One region of the Shewanella goraebulensis genome, then DNA from elsewhere that is predicted to be linked to it. Evidence: predicted binding sites of a transcription regulator. Region 1 holds the regulator's gene; the other holds the start of a gene.
The links. Region 1 encodes sigma-54, which starts transcription at its own class of promoters, with help from an activator protein. Its sites were predicted from a motif close to GTTGGCACGNNNNTNGNNT; they were not measured.

Region 2: the regulator sigma-54 is predicted to act here: its motif matches at 3,126-3,144, upstream of QPX86_RS04055 (P-II family nitrogen regulator).

Annotation. Positions count from the first base shown of each region.
Region 1 covers NZ_CP126972.1:623,084-630,646, reverse strand. Annotated here, with positions in the region: partial or broken gene lptA (lipopolysaccharide transport periplasmic protein LptA) at 1-382, shown strand, start outside; gene lptB (LPS export ABC transporter ATP-binding protein) at 697-1,428, shown strand; gene QPX86_RS02630 (RNA polymerase factor sigma-54) at 1,632-3,116, shown strand; gene hpf (ribosome hibernation promoting factor) at 3,140-3,427, shown strand; gene ptsN (PTS IIA-like nitrogen regulatory protein PtsN) at 3,430-3,873, shown strand; gene rapZ (RNase adapter RapZ) at 3,870-4,715, shown strand; gene QPX86_RS02610 (HPr family phosphocarrier protein) at 4,724-4,996, shown strand; gene mgtE (magnesium transporter) at 5,379-6,740, shown strand; gene QPX86_RS02600 (transposase) at 7,497-7,563, shown strand, end outside.
Region 2 covers NZ_CP126972.1:979,680-987,242, forward strand. Annotated here, with positions in the region: gene zapE (cell division protein ZapE) at 1-382, opposite strand, end outside; gene QPX86_RS04045 (helix-turn-helix domain-containing protein) at 482-1,102, opposite strand; gene QPX86_RS04050 (polymer-forming cytoskeletal protein) at 1,332-2,645, shown strand; gene QPX86_RS04055 (P-II family nitrogen regulator) at 3,191-3,529, shown strand; gene QPX86_RS04060 (ammonium transporter) at 3,540-4,790, shown strand; gene QPX86_RS04065 (hypothetical protein) at 4,890-5,255, shown strand; gene QPX86_RS04070 (tetratricopeptide repeat protein) at 5,445-6,674, shown strand; gene aroG (3-deoxy-7-phosphoheptulonate synthase AroG) at 6,995-7,563, shown strand, end outside.

The DNA of each region.
Region 1 (7,563 bases):
CGACATTAAAAATAACCAAGTTATTTTCTTTGGTCCTGTCACAGTCACCCAAGGTACAATAAACATTAATGCCGATGAATTACGGGCATTTAGTGCTGAAACCGGTGGCAAAAAAACCATGATCGCCACAGGTAATCCAGCAACCTTTTCCCAAGAATTAGATGACGGTCGTATTGGTACTGCAAGTGCGAATGAAATCAAATATGAACTCGCTACTAGTATTTTGACCCTAAAAGGCAACGCTAAACTTGATCAAGCTGGCAGCCAAGTTACTGGTAACTTGATTAGCTATAATATTGATAAGCAACAATTGATTGCTGAAAGTACTGGTGATGGTAAAGATCGCGTTATTACGATTTTCCAACCAGAAAACTATCCAGATTTAAATGACTCAACAGATAATTCAGAGCAGCCTGAATTAGAATCACCAAAAGCAGAAGAGTCAGAAAAGCTCATTGAGAATCAAGCTACATCTATCAGTGAAGAGAAAACAGAAGCCAATAATGCTGAAATAACTTCTACAGACATAACAACTACTGAAGAAACTGATACTCACAAGAATAGTTCTGAATCGGCAATGCCCGTCATCGAAGTACCTGAAGCAAATATAGAGACTTCAATTGAAGGCCAACAAGTTAAAGATAAGCCAAATACAGATTCATTACCTGAAGCACCAGCGCTAGAGCAAACTCAATAATGACACAAATAACGTTAACAGCTGAAAACTTGGCGAAAAGTTATAAAAGCCGCCAAGTAGTTAAAAATGTCAGCCTGACAGTTAAAACTGGGCAAATTGTGGGGCTATTAGGGCCAAATGGCGCAGGTAAAACCACCACCTTTTATATGGTGGTTGGTTTAGTTAAAAGCGATAAAGGCCGGATATTAATTGATTCTGACGATCTCACTGCAGATCCAATGCATCTCCGCGCTCGCAAAGGCATTGGTTATTTACCACAAGAAGCCAGTATTTTTCGAAAGCTGACCGTACACGATAACATTATGGCTGTGTTACAAACCCGCAAGAGTTTAACCACAGAGCAGCGCATTGAAGAATTAGAACACTTATTAGAAGAGTTCAATATCACTCATATTCGCGATAGCCAAGGCATGGCATTATCGGGTGGTGAACGTCGCCGGGTAGAAATCGCACGCGCATTGGCAGCCAATCCTAAGTTCATTTTATTGGATGAGCCTTTCGCAGGTGTTGATCCTATCTCTGTGATAGATATCAAGAAAATTATTCAACAATTAAAAAGTCGTGGTTTAGGTGTGTTAATTACAGACCATAATGTTCGTGAAACACTTGATGTGTGTGAGCGCGCGTATATTGTCAGCCACGGTGATTTAATTGCAGAAGGCACGCCTGCTGAAATCTTAGACAATCAGCAAGTCAGGTCAGTATACTTAGGTGAGCAATTCAAGCTATAGTTAGCATTCTTTAGTGCACAATATGGCATTTCGCGACCAGTATCAGTCCCACTTTTTAGTGCTATGTTCTAGACTCAACTTATCGTTGAACTAAATGCTAAACCAAAGCATTGTTTAACGTCAGTCTAGAAAACGATAAAAAGGTGCTAGACCCACACAATTGTTAGTCGCGATGATGAAATTCAATTAGGGATAAGCGGTAAATGAAAGCCTCACTCCAACTCAAAATGGGTCAACACCTGACGATGACCCCTCAGTTGCAACAAGCCATACGCTTATTGCAACTTTCCTCATTGGAGCTACAGCAAGAAATTCAACAAGCACTTGACTCAAACCCTCTCCTTGAGCTCGAAGATGAGTTTGCTAAAGCCAAAGAACCCGTAAAAGAAAACGCCCAGCAAACCGACACTGATTTTAGCGATAATAGCCAAGTTACCGTTGAAAAAGACACCTCTACCGTTGATACCACGGAATCATTAACCAAAGAGTCGATGCCAGAAGATCTCCCGATGGATACTACATGGGATGAAGTCTATACCGCATCGCCTAGTTCAGGCTCTGGGGCCGTCGCTCGTGATGACGATATGCCTTTTCAAGGTGAAACCACCGAAGGCTTATATGAACACCTTGAGTGGCAAAAAAACCTGACTCCTTTTTCTGAAAACGATCTTGTTATTGCCACAGCTATTATCGACGCCGTTGATGAACGCGGTTACTTAACCCAATCAACTGAGGACATATTGCAGGCCTTAGGTCTTGAAGATATAGAACTCGACGAAGTTGAAGCTGTACTTAAACGCGTGCAACATTTTGACCCTGTAGGAGTGGCAGCGAGAGACTTAAGTGAATGTCTCATGATTCAACTTGGTCAATATCCAGATGAAATCCCCTGCATCGACAATGTAAAATTGCTCATTAGTGAACACCTTGATTTAATTGCTGGCCGCGACTTTCGCTTATTAATGCGTAAAACCAAGCTTAAAGAAGATGATTTACGCGAAGCGATTCAATTTATTCAAACCTTGAATCCGCGTCCAGGTTTACAAATAACGCCGATTAAAGACGAATATGTCATACCTGATGTGACTGTATTTAAGAAAAGTGGCCGCTGGGTCGTAGAGCTCAATCCAGATAACATGCCCAAAATTGGTGTGAATCAGCAATACGCAGCCATGGCAAAAGGGTCTGCAAGTCAGTCTGATAGCCAATTTATTCGTGGTCACTTACAAGAAGCAAAATGGTTTATCAAGAGTATTGAGAGTCGCAATGAAACCCTGTTAAAAGTGGCCAATTGTATTGTGCAATTTCAGCAAGGATTTTTTGAGTTTGGTGAAGAAGCCATGAAACCGATGGTGCTTAATGATATTGCTGAAGCAGTTGAAATGCATGAGTCGACGATTTCTCGTGTGACGACTCAAAAATATATGCACACCCCTCGCGGACTTTTTGAACTAAAATATTTCTTCTCTAGCCACGTTAGTACTGATGATGGCGGAGAATGTTCTTCTACTGCAATTCGTGCCTTTATTAAGAAGCTTGTTGCAGCGGAAAACCAGAAAAAGCCACTTAGCGATAGTAAAATGGCGACGCTATTGGCTGAACAAGGGATTAATGTTGCTCGGCGTACGATCGCCAAATATCGTGAAGCAATGCTCATCCCTCCCTCAAACCAACGCAAAAGCTTATAAGCCTTTGTAATGGAGGATGATCTATGCAAATTAATCTGACTGGGCACCATGTAGAAATCACGCAATCTTTACGTGAGTATGTACAAACTAAGTTTTCAAAGCTTGAACGACACTTCGAACAGATCAATAATGTTCACGTTGTGCTCAATGTTCAGAAGCTGCAACAAATTGCTGAAGCAAAATTACACCTCAAAGGAGGTGAAGTTTTTGCCGTATCTCAAAACGCAGATATGTATGTCGCAATTGACGCCCTGATAGACAAATTAGACCGTCAGGTAATTAAACATAAAGAGAAGTTAATTAAACACTAACAATGGAACTTCGCACCATTCTGCAACCGGCGTGCACCACCTGCGCCACGCCGGGCAGTAAGAAAAAAGTACTGGAACTCATCAGCGATTTAATGGCTGCCCAGTACCCAACCCTATCATCACAGGCTATTTTTGAAAGTTTAATAGCACGTGAAAAAATGGGTAGTACAGGTATTGGAAATGGCATAGCTATTCCCCATGGTCGATTAAATGATATCGAACACCCGATAGCCATTTTGATCAAGTGTGAAGAAGGCATTGAGTTTGATGCTATCGACAAGAAACCCGTGGATATATTATTTGCACTGCTAGTTCCTTCAGATCAATGCCAACAGCATTTAAGTACGCTGTCTACCATGGCTGAAAAACTGAGTGATAAATTAATCCTTAAGCGACTTCGAAAGAGTCATGACGCTACAGAACTATATCAGGTTATAACTGCATGAAACTTGTCATCGTATCAGGACGATCAGGCTCAGGTAAATCAGTTGCACTTAGGGTATTAGAAGATTTAGGTTATTACTGTGTTGATAACCTGCCTCTACCACTTATTGGCAGTTTGCTTGAGCAGCTCAAGGGAAATAACGAACTTGTCGCCATCAGTGTCGATGTTCGAAATATTGAAGAGCAAGGCAAGGTTCTAGAAGAGCAAATAGCCTTATTATCTGATGATACGACTATCATTAGTTTATTTCTAAACTCAAATGATCAGGTTCTACTTAAACGCTACAGTGAAACCCGTCGATTACATCCTCTATCTAAAAACCAAATTTCGCTACAAGAAGCTATTCAGCTAGAAGGTCGTTTACTCGAACCGATTGCTAAAATGGTCGATCACTACATTGATACCTCTCAATTGACCATTTATGATCTCAGCGATCAAGTCAGACAAATATTAATGGGCAGTATCGATAAAGAGTTAGTGATTCATTTTGAGTCATTTGGCTTCAAGCATGGTATGCCAGCTGAAGCAGACTTTATGTTTGATGTGCGCTTCTTACCCAATCCGCATTGGGAAACAGAGCTAAGACCGCTAACTGGCTTAGACCAGCCAGTACAAGAATTTTTAGGCAGACAACCTTTAGTCAATAAATTCATTTGGCAAATTGAAAACCTATTTGAAACGTGGATGCCGCACCTTGAACGCAATAATCGCAGCTACTTAACCATAGCCATCGGTTGCACAGGCGGTCAACACCGCTCGGTCTACATTGCCGACCAACTAACAAAGCGCTTTAGTAATAGTAAGCACCAAGTCAGCGCCCGTCACAGAGAGCTCGACTTGTGACAACCACAATGAGTATTTCAAAAGAAATTACAATCAGTAACAAACTCGGGCTCCATGCTAGAGCAGCCACCAAGCTGGCTATTTTAGCCACCGAGTTTGAAGCGAGCATCACGCTTATCCAAGGCGAAAAACAAGCCAGCGCAGCCAGTGTGTTAGGGCTATTAATGCTAGAAAGTGGCATTGGTAAGATCATAACCGTTGAGGCAACAGGTATTGATGCGCAGCAAGCCTTAGATGCGGTGTGCAAATTGATTAATGATAAGTTTGACGAAGAAAGCTAAGTTTTCTCACTCTAAACCCCATAGTTCAACCTAACTACTAAGCTCTTCTTTCACACTCAGATTTTTAACCAACTTTATGATAAGCGAGTACCTTTGGCTTGGTTACTAGGTTAATAGTGCCAACTCCCCTCTGAACCTTTCGCTTAAATAGGTTCTGTTATCAATAAAGCAACATAAAAAACTAACAAATAACTCCAGCAATACGACGACTTTAGCAGTTAATTCTCTTTATATTTGTTTTGTTCGCTATACTCATTAAAGTCTAACAAAAATCAATAAAGCGCTTAATTTTTATGCAGTAACTTAGCTAGAAATAGAAACTGCTTCTCCCTTTCCACCCTGTTAAGTTAATATTGGCAATCGAAATTTTGAGGAGTGGCGAATGGGTATCGAAGTAATCGACAGCGAGCTTACTGAACAGCGCCTAAATCAGCTGACTCAAGCTTTGGGCAGCGGCATGTTTGTCCACGTTAGAAATATGCTCCATGATATGGCAGCGTCCGATGTCGCCCTCATTCTTGAATCTTCACCCCCCAAAACTCGCCAAGTCCTGTGGCAACTCATTGACCAAGAGCAAGCGGGTGAGATCCTTGAAGAATTAGGTGAAGAACTTAAAGATTCCTTGATCAGTGGTATGTCACCTGAAAAAGTGGCTCAAGCAACTTCGGGCATGGATACCGATGATCTAGCCTACATTTTAAGAAGTCTCCCTGACGCCGTTTATAAAAAAGTACTGCAATCAATGAGCAGTCAAGATCGCCATCGTGTCGAACAAGCATTATCTTACCCAGATGATACTGCTGGCAGTATCATGAACACAGATACCGTCACGTTACGCCCTGACGTCAATATTGATGTGGTACTGCGCTACCTTCGTCAACGTGGCAACTTACCCGATACAACGGACACCTTATATGTGGTTGATAGAAACGATCATGTACTTGGTGGCGTTCGGCTAGCAGATTTACTCACCTGTAACCCAAGTGAAACTATCCGGACCATCATGGATCCGGAGCTTGAAAGTATCCCGGTTGATATGCCTGACAATGAAGTCGCTCAGTTATTCGAACGTCATGATTGGATCTCAGCTCCTGTCGTAGATGAAGAACAAAAGCTGCTAGGTCGTATCACCATTGATGATGTCGTCGATGTTATTCGTGAAGATGCCGAACACTCCATGATGGGGATGGCAGGTATGGATGATGATGAAGATACCTTCGGCCCCGTCATGAAAAGCACCCTAAGACGCTCTCTATGGCTCACCATCAACTTATTTGCCGCATTACTTGCTGCATCAGTCAGCAACATGTTTGAAGGCACATTAGAGCAGTTTGCTACGATTGCGATCTTAATGACGATTGTGCCGAGTATGGGCGGTGTGGCAGGTAACCAAACTCTCGCATTGGTTATCCGTGGTATCGCATTAGGTCATATTGGTCAAAGTAACTCTCGCTGGCTTATTGGTAAAGAATTAGCCATTGGCTTCCTAAATGGGATCATGTGGTCAGTACTGGTATTTTTCGCGGTATGGCTTTGGAAAGATGACATTGCTTTAGGCGGCTTGATTGGTGGCGCGATGCTAATCAACATGACCGTAGCAGGCTTAGCTGGGGCGAGTATTCCATTGTTTCTTAAAAAGCTAAACATTGACCCAGCACTCGCTGGCGGAATGGTACTTACCACAGTCACAGATGTCATTGGCTTATTCGCATTCTTAGGATTGGCAACGATATTCTTAATGTAATTAAGTAGCCGTTGATATTACATAGTTAAAACAAAAATATTGAATGCATAGCACTAAATTAAATCCACGTAACTTAAGCAACTCTAAATGTAGCTAAAGGGGCATGGATTTTTTGTGTCTACAGTTCAAGCATTTAACCCTATTGAATAGATATTAATAACCAGCGAATACAATTCATGATATTCCACTCTCAGCTCTCAGCTTTATAATACTTTCATGCCTATATTCAGGTTCAAATTTCTGACACAAAGTTAGGTTACTATCATAGGTCAAATCTATGGTTAATTTACTTTACCAATTAATCTTAACTTTGCACCAAAAAAGAACTATCGCACCACCTTGGAGCATAACCACATTTTAGAGTTAACACTTTAAAAATATAAATAGCTGTTTTTAAAAGAATAAATATTTAATTTAAAATTGGCACAAGTATTCCATATAGATATATACCACCTAAGAGGTAGGTTGATAATTGACCAATTTTGCGTAAGTAGGACTCATTTTATAACAGCAACTTTAGAACATAGAGAAATATAAAGGAGAACAACATGGATCATTTAAAAGCTATTTTCGAGCAATGCCAGTATCAATGGAACTTCTTCAATCACCTAGGTTTTAGCTGCTGGGATGTTGAAAACAACATCAACAATAAATAGCACTTAGCGAACAGATTAATTTATCCACCTGGCTTGGTGAATTCGGTTAAGAAAGTGGAACAGACAATAGCATCGACAAGTTAGAGCAGTAGGTAGCGTTATGACAACATTAAATAGAATCTATTCAAACGAGCTTAAACAACAAGTGATCGTAGAAGTTCAGCAAC
Region 2 (7,563 bases), 360 kb from region 1:
TATGAACTAAAGGATCGCTTATCCCCTTGGCTGTATTGAGCTGCTGATGTACCTCTGCCATAAAGCGATGAAAGTGCAACCGTAACTTGCGATTGGTATTTAGGTTGCTATAAAACATGTCCATCAAGAAGGTCTTACCGCGGCCAACATCCCCCCAAAGGTAAACGCCTAATGTTTGAGGTGATTGATTAGTTGGTTGTTCCGTTTCCGATATATGCTCTGCACCTTGTTGTTTATTGAGTTGGATAAATAGCTGGTTAAGTGTGGTGAGGGCTTGATTTTGATCGGGATCGTCAACGAATACTTGGCTTGATGAAGTTAACTCATTGGATTGCGATTGCACTATTTTAGCGCGATAAAAGTGTAATAAATCAGTCGTCACGCTGCAGTCACTCAATAACTTAGTTGGATTAGTATTGAAAGTATATCAGCAATTAATTCTGCTTAAAGTCGCAATTGAATTCTCTTATCGGTTATAAATTTACACTTGAGTAAATACATAAAACAGCTGACCTCGGCTTGAAACATTGGTTTTTTTGAAAATATTTTGAATATGCATTTTAACGGTATTGATTGAGATACTTAAATTTGCAGCAATTTGCTCATTCGACAAGCCCTGACAAACTAACGATAACACTTGCTGTTCTTTCTTGGTTGTTAACGAAAGTAGTTCTGTTTGACGTTGGGTGATAGGTTGGCGATTACGAGATTGTATATAATGCGACATTGAGTCGTGGCTGAAGTAGAGCTTGTTATTATCGATATTCTTTAATGCTTCGATGATTTCGATAATCGATGCGCTTATAGCTAATCCGCCGTGAAATCCATTAGCAATCAATAAAGTTTCAGTATCTGAATTTAGCTTAGTGCAAAAAGCCAAATGTTTACCTTCAGAGATAAGCTCGGTAGACAAATTAGGTATATGCTGTTTCGGATCATCAACAAAGTGTAGGAGAATTTTTTTGTGCTGATCAGCATGTTGCCAATGGAAATCAAGTGGGTCATGGCTGATGGTATTACATTTGAGTAGTTCAGTAATTTGACAGAGTTGTTGCGTCAAAGGCTCAGGAATATCACCTAAGAAAATATCCGATAAAATCATCTTACGTCCTTGTTTATAACAATCAACTATTGAAGTCCTTAACAATAGTCTGCAAATCTAGCAGATACAGATTATTACATATAATTAGAAAACACTGAAGTTATTAATGGATTAGATTAATTTGCACTGATTGGTAAGTGAATGGATTGTAAATGTAATGTTATTGTTGTTTTTATTTAGTTAGTTTACTATAAGTCGAAAATTTATAATAAAAAGGATACTGCTGGGTATGAATAACAAAGGAAACGGGGTAACTTTTATTGGTCCCGAAACTTCACTGGATGGGGAAATGACAGTAAAGGGGCCTGCTTTGATTGCTGGTCAAGTCAAAGGTGTTATTCGTTCAACAGACCAAGTTAAAATTGAAGTAGGTGGCGAAATTGACGGTGAGCTTTACTGTCAAGAATTACGAGTTTGTGGTGTATTTAAAGGTTCTTTGCACTGTAACAGTCTCGTCATCGTAAGCTCTGGTGTAGTTGAAGGTGATGTTTCAAGCCATAAGATGGAAATCTATGATGGCGGGCAATTCTTAGGTGCTAGAACAAAAGGACCTGAGCAAGGTGTTTTACCTGAATTAGCGGCGGACGAACAATCTGTTGCTGCCTATAGTGCACCATTTAATGATGAACCGGCGTACGCCTCCCCAAAGGCTGAAGCGCCTATTGCAGAGGCGCCGATAGCTCAGGCTGCAAAAGTGAGTAATGTTAATGTAATGGCAGAGCCTATTTCTAACATTGCTGTTGACACTCCTCAGGTAAAAACTGAGATTAAACCAGAAGTAAAGCCAGAGCCAATATCTGATATCAGGGATAATTTAGACGCTGACATTCAAATGACTGAACCTGTTATCAAGGCTGAGCCCAGAACTGCGCCAACGCCAGAACGAAAAGCAGCTCCTGTGCAAAATACTGAAGCTGAAACAGCACCAAAGCCAAAATCAAAACTTGAAATTAAGCCTCAACCAAACCCTCAAGCGCAGTTAGCGGCTAAAGCTGCAGCTGAAAAAGCGCAAGAGAAAAAATCCGGTTCAGGTGCTAAGTTTGTCGTTGCTGGAGTTGTATTAGCTGCTGCAGCAGGCGTTGTTGTAATGAAGCCTGAATTGACCGAAGATTTAATGGCTCAATTTAACTCTACATCATCTCAAAACGTAACATCTGAACCAGCAGTTAAAGAAGTTATCGTTGAAGAAGTGGCTGAAGCATTAACACCGAGTACCGCAGAAGCAGTTGATGCAGAAACAGCGTTAGCGCAATTAGATGCCGCTGGAACAAATGCTAATTCAGGTATTGAATCAGTAACTAATGATGCAGTTGCTGCATCGGTTACTGAGCAAGGAGCATTATTAGCAGAGCTTGATGAAACAAGTGCTGATTTAGAAGCAGATCTTGCAGTAGAAACTGATGAAGTGATTGCAGCTTCTGAAGCTGATGTTGTAGATAAAACTAAAGTAGATAGTCTGTTAGCTGACTTACTTGCAGAAGATCGTACTGAGCTTGTTGAACCTACAGATGCAGTTGAAGAAACTTCAACTGGTAATCTATAGTCAATAGAGTTAGTTATCTGAATTAGCAATATATTGTTGATATTTAGAAAAAGATCACATCTTAAAGGTCCTCAAATGAGGGCCTTTTTTATTGGCATTAACTTCTGAATTGTACACTTTGTCATGACTGTGTTTAGTGACCAATTAACCATCCATTTTGTAGTTATGTCCTAAATTAACGCCATTTATTTTGTAACTCGACTCCTTATGAATGCGATTATTTAATGATGTCATTATTCTCATTACACGGTTTTATTTATGTCCAATTATGCACATATGCCAAAAATTAGAGCTGACTTTTATGGGTTATAAGGAGCTATTTTTACATGAGTTTGAAATCTGTTTTGAATCCCATACCTTACAAAACCTGCTGCGCTAATCTTGTGCGCACTGAAATCGAGCTGCACTTTATTGGTGCGTTTCTATGCCTTTATTTCTGACTGATTTAATCTTATTTGTTTTAAAACATAAGCTTACAAGTTTGGCCTGATGATTGAATTGTATTTGTAAACAAATATATAACAATCACACTTTTGGAGGTCGAGATGAAACTCGTCAGCGCTATCATCAAGCCGTTTAAATTGGATGATGTCCGAGAAGCTATTGCTGGAATGGGCATTGAAGGAATGACTGTAACTGAAGTTAAAGGTTTTGGTCGTCAAAAAGGACACACTGAGCTTTATCGTGGTGCAGAGTATCAAGTCGATTTTCTTCCTAAAGTAAAACTAGAAATTGCTACTAAAGCAGAAAATTTAGAAGTATTACTTGAAGCAATTACCACTGCGGCTCATACAGGCAAGATTGGTGATGGCAAAATTTTCGTAACTGATCTTGAACAAGCAATCCGTATTCGTACGGGTGAGCTTGATAACGAAGCACTATAAGGGGGCTGAAATGGAAGAGTTAGCAGCGTTAGGAACTACAGTCACTGAGTTACGTTTCGCATTAGATACGTTTTATTTTCTAATCTCAGGTGCATTAGTTATGTGGATGGCAGCAGGTTTTGCCATGCTTGAAGCGGGTTTAGTTCGCTCAAAAAATACCACAGAAATCTTAACTAAAAACGTATGTTTATATTCAATTGCCTGTGTGATGTACCTGTTAGTGGGTTACAACATCATGTATGTAGATAATGTTGAAGCAGGTTGGTTACCATCATTTGGTTCGCTAATCGGTTCACAAGCAGACGGTGCCGATCATGCGCTAGAATCTGATTTCTTTTTCCAAGTCGTCTTCGTTGCAACTGCAATGTCAATTGTATCTGGTGCGGTTGCTGAACGAATGAAACTTTGGTCTTTCCTACTTTTCTCTGTGGTATTAACAGCCGTTATTTACCCAATTGAAGGTTATTGGACATGGGGTGGTGGTTTCTTATCTGCAGCCGGTTTCGTTGACTTTGCTGGTAGTGGTATTGTGCATATGGCAGGTGCAGCGGCAGCAATCGCAGGTGTATTGTTATTAGGTGCTCGTAAAGGTAAATATAGCGCTAACGGTTCAGTTAACCCAATTCCTGGTTCTAATTTACCTATGGCTACGTTAGGTATGTTTATTTTATGGATGGGGTGGTTTGGTTTTAACGGTGGTTCACAGTTGTTAGTTTCTGATGCAGAAAATGCTTCAGCGGTTGCAAAAATCTTCGTTAACACTAACTCTGCAGCAGCATTTGGCGCAGTATCAGCGCTAATCGTTTGTAAGATTGTTTGGGGTAAAGCTGATTTAACTATGATTCTAAATGGTGCATTAGCTGGTCTGGTTGCTATTACAGCTGACCCATTATCACCTTCATTATTGATGGCAGCTGTGACAGGTATTGTTGCCGGTGGTGTGGTTATCTTCTCAATTGTTGGTTTTGATCGTATCAAAATTGATGACCCAGTAGGTGCCATTTCTGTTCATGGTGTATGTGGCTTCTTAGGCTTAATGCTAGTACCGCTTTCAAATGCTGATGCTAACTTTGGTGCTCAGTTATATGGCGCTGCAGTTATCTTTGCTTGGGTATTCGCTGCTTCTTTCGCTGTTTGGTTTGTACTGAAAGCGACTGTAGGCATTCGTGTTACTGAAGAAGAAGAGTATAACGGAATGGATGCTTCAGATTGTGGTGTTGATGCATACCCTGAGTTTGTTTCAATTAAATCAGCTGGATAATAAATGACTTAGTTTGAAATAACTTAAAAAAAGCAGAGCCTTAGTGCTCTGCTTTTTTGTTATACTCAAACTAGTATAAGCATTTAATTGGGCTTTGATATGAACAAGCTAGCTAAACTCATTACTATTATTAGTATGTCAGGATTGCTTTGGATCTTGTCTGCAGAAACTGCTCAGGCTGGTAAAGTGGTTGTGCGTAAAGCTTCTGAGCCATTTGATGCTTTTGCGATTAGAGATCAAGTTCAGCAAGATCATCAATGGCAAGAAATGCTCCGTATGCAGCAGCAAATTCAAATACTACAGGCACTACCCTTTGGCTGCTTACCTATAGCTGTCCCGTACCATTACTTTAACTGTTCTGGTAATGCTTATCGACCTTATCCTTATCAGGGCAAAGAGGTATTTATTCAAATTGATCAACCAAAAAATACTTCTAACCATCATTCAACTGATAAACCTAATTAGTCTGTTAATATTCACTCTAAGGTAAAATCGACTCAATAATTTCTGTCGTAAAAATTTGAAGTTTTATCTTCATTTTTAAGAAAACAGCGATAGTTTGACCTGTTTGTTAGATAAGTTTTGTAACGTTTAAGTGTCTCATTTTTTGCACTTGCATCTATGCTTAATAAAGGCATTAGCTGGAGCATAAAAATGTTACAAAAAAATGAAAGTGCGATATTTATTTTTAGCGGGTTTTCAGCGCTTGCTAGGTTATTGATCCATAGCTTATATTTGTTGATTTTCTTATTCTCTTTTTCCATCATTTCAGGTTGTAGCAGCACATCACAAGCAAAAAATACCGCGAAAGCCAGTTCACTTTTTAGCGACAGTGACTTTACTGCTGTTGCCATTCCTGAAACAGATGCCATATTTGAGCTCCCCGAAGAAATGGTAAATGACATAAGGAGACAGTATGCGCGATCTGCTGGGATCACTGGTGAGAAAATGCCTGTCAATAAATGGTTAGCAGAATATATCAATGCTCAAAACGGTGGCTTTGAGTATCGCGATCATTACACCAGAATGGCTAGCGTAACCGCACAGGAGCGTGCTGGAAATTGCATGTCGCTGGTGGTGTTGTCGACAGCTATCGCAGATGTGCTTGATGTACCTGTTAAATATCAAGATATTGATGTTGAGCCTATCTGGGATAGGCGAGGTGGTTTTTATCTAGTGAATGGTCACGTGAACATGAAGCTCCTTCACCGTGACCAAGCGAATACGTTCAGTATGAGAGGTTCAGAGATATTAGTAGATTTTTTACCTGAAAGATCTGTTAGAGCTTATAGAGTAAAACAGATAAACAAACAGACTTTAGCTGGAATGTATTTTAATAATGTCGCAGCAGAAGCACTGGTTAAAAATCAATACGATCTTGCTTATGCGTTGGCTAAAAGGGCTATTGAACTGGATCCCTATTATGTAAATAGCATTAATACGTTAGCCGTGATTTATCGTCATAAAGGCATGGATGAGTTAGCTGAAAAAGCTTATCGACATGTACTTCAGTTAGAGTCTAAAAATATTACCACTTTATATAATTTAGCTATCATCCTAGGCGAGCAAGATAGATTAGAGGAGTGGCAACAAGTTCATAAAGTGCTGGAGCTCGCACGTATTAATAATCCATTTTATTATTTTGATATGGCTCAACAAGCCTACTTTGAAAAGCAATATCAAGAGGCATTAGTATGGTATAAGCGTGCTGTGGACAGAGCAGATTACCGTCATGAGTTTTATTTTGGATTATCACGTGCCTATTGGGCAACGGGTGATGAAAGACGAGCGAAGAAGAATATGGAAAAAGCACTCGATCTAAGTATCGATCAAACGAATCAAAATCGATACAAAGGGAAGCTTCAAGCCATGATGCGGCATTAGTTCTAACACTTTTAGTCATCATCCATTAGCTTCAACATAGAAAACCATTTTCAGATAGCGCTGAAAATGGTTTTTTATTTTCGTCTCAAAGCACGCCTGAAAGTATCTCGGTTAACCGAAATAAATGAATTTATTAGTTATTTTAAAATGTTAATTTTAAAGTTATTTATTAACAGTGATTTATACTCATAAATTAGATAAAACCATAGATTGAGTGAATTATTGTATGGTACTGTTTGAATTATAAAGCTGTGCGTTATGCTTTACTGCCAACCTTTAAGTTTGGCATAAATAAACTGTTTGCTGGAGCTGTATAAAATATGTATTACCAAAATGATGACGTTAGAATTGATGAGATAAAAGAACTATTGCCTCCAATCGCTATTTTAGAGCGATTTCCGGCGTCAGAAACGGCATCAGCAACCGTGTTTAATGCTCGTGATGGTATTCACCGTATCTTAAATCGCCAAGATGATCGTTTGTTGGTTGTGATTGGTCCTTGCTCAATTCACGATCCTGTAGCTGCTTTAGATTATGGTAAGCGTTTAATAACCTTGCGTGAACAATACAAAGAGCAACTTGAAATTGTTATGCGTGTTTATTTTGAAAAGCCTCGCACTACAGTGGGCTGGAAAGGCTTAATCAACGACCCATACATGGATAATAGCTTTAAGCTAAATGATGGTTTAAGAACGGCACGTAAGTTATTGGTTGATTTGAATGAATCAGGTATTCCAACTGCGGGTGAGTTTCTCGATATGATCACGCCTCAATATGTGGCTGATATGATGTGTTGGGGAGCAATTGGTGCTCGAACCACTGAGTCACAAGTGCATCGAGAACTTGCGTCGGGTTTATCAAGCCCGGTTGGATTTAAAAACGGCACCGA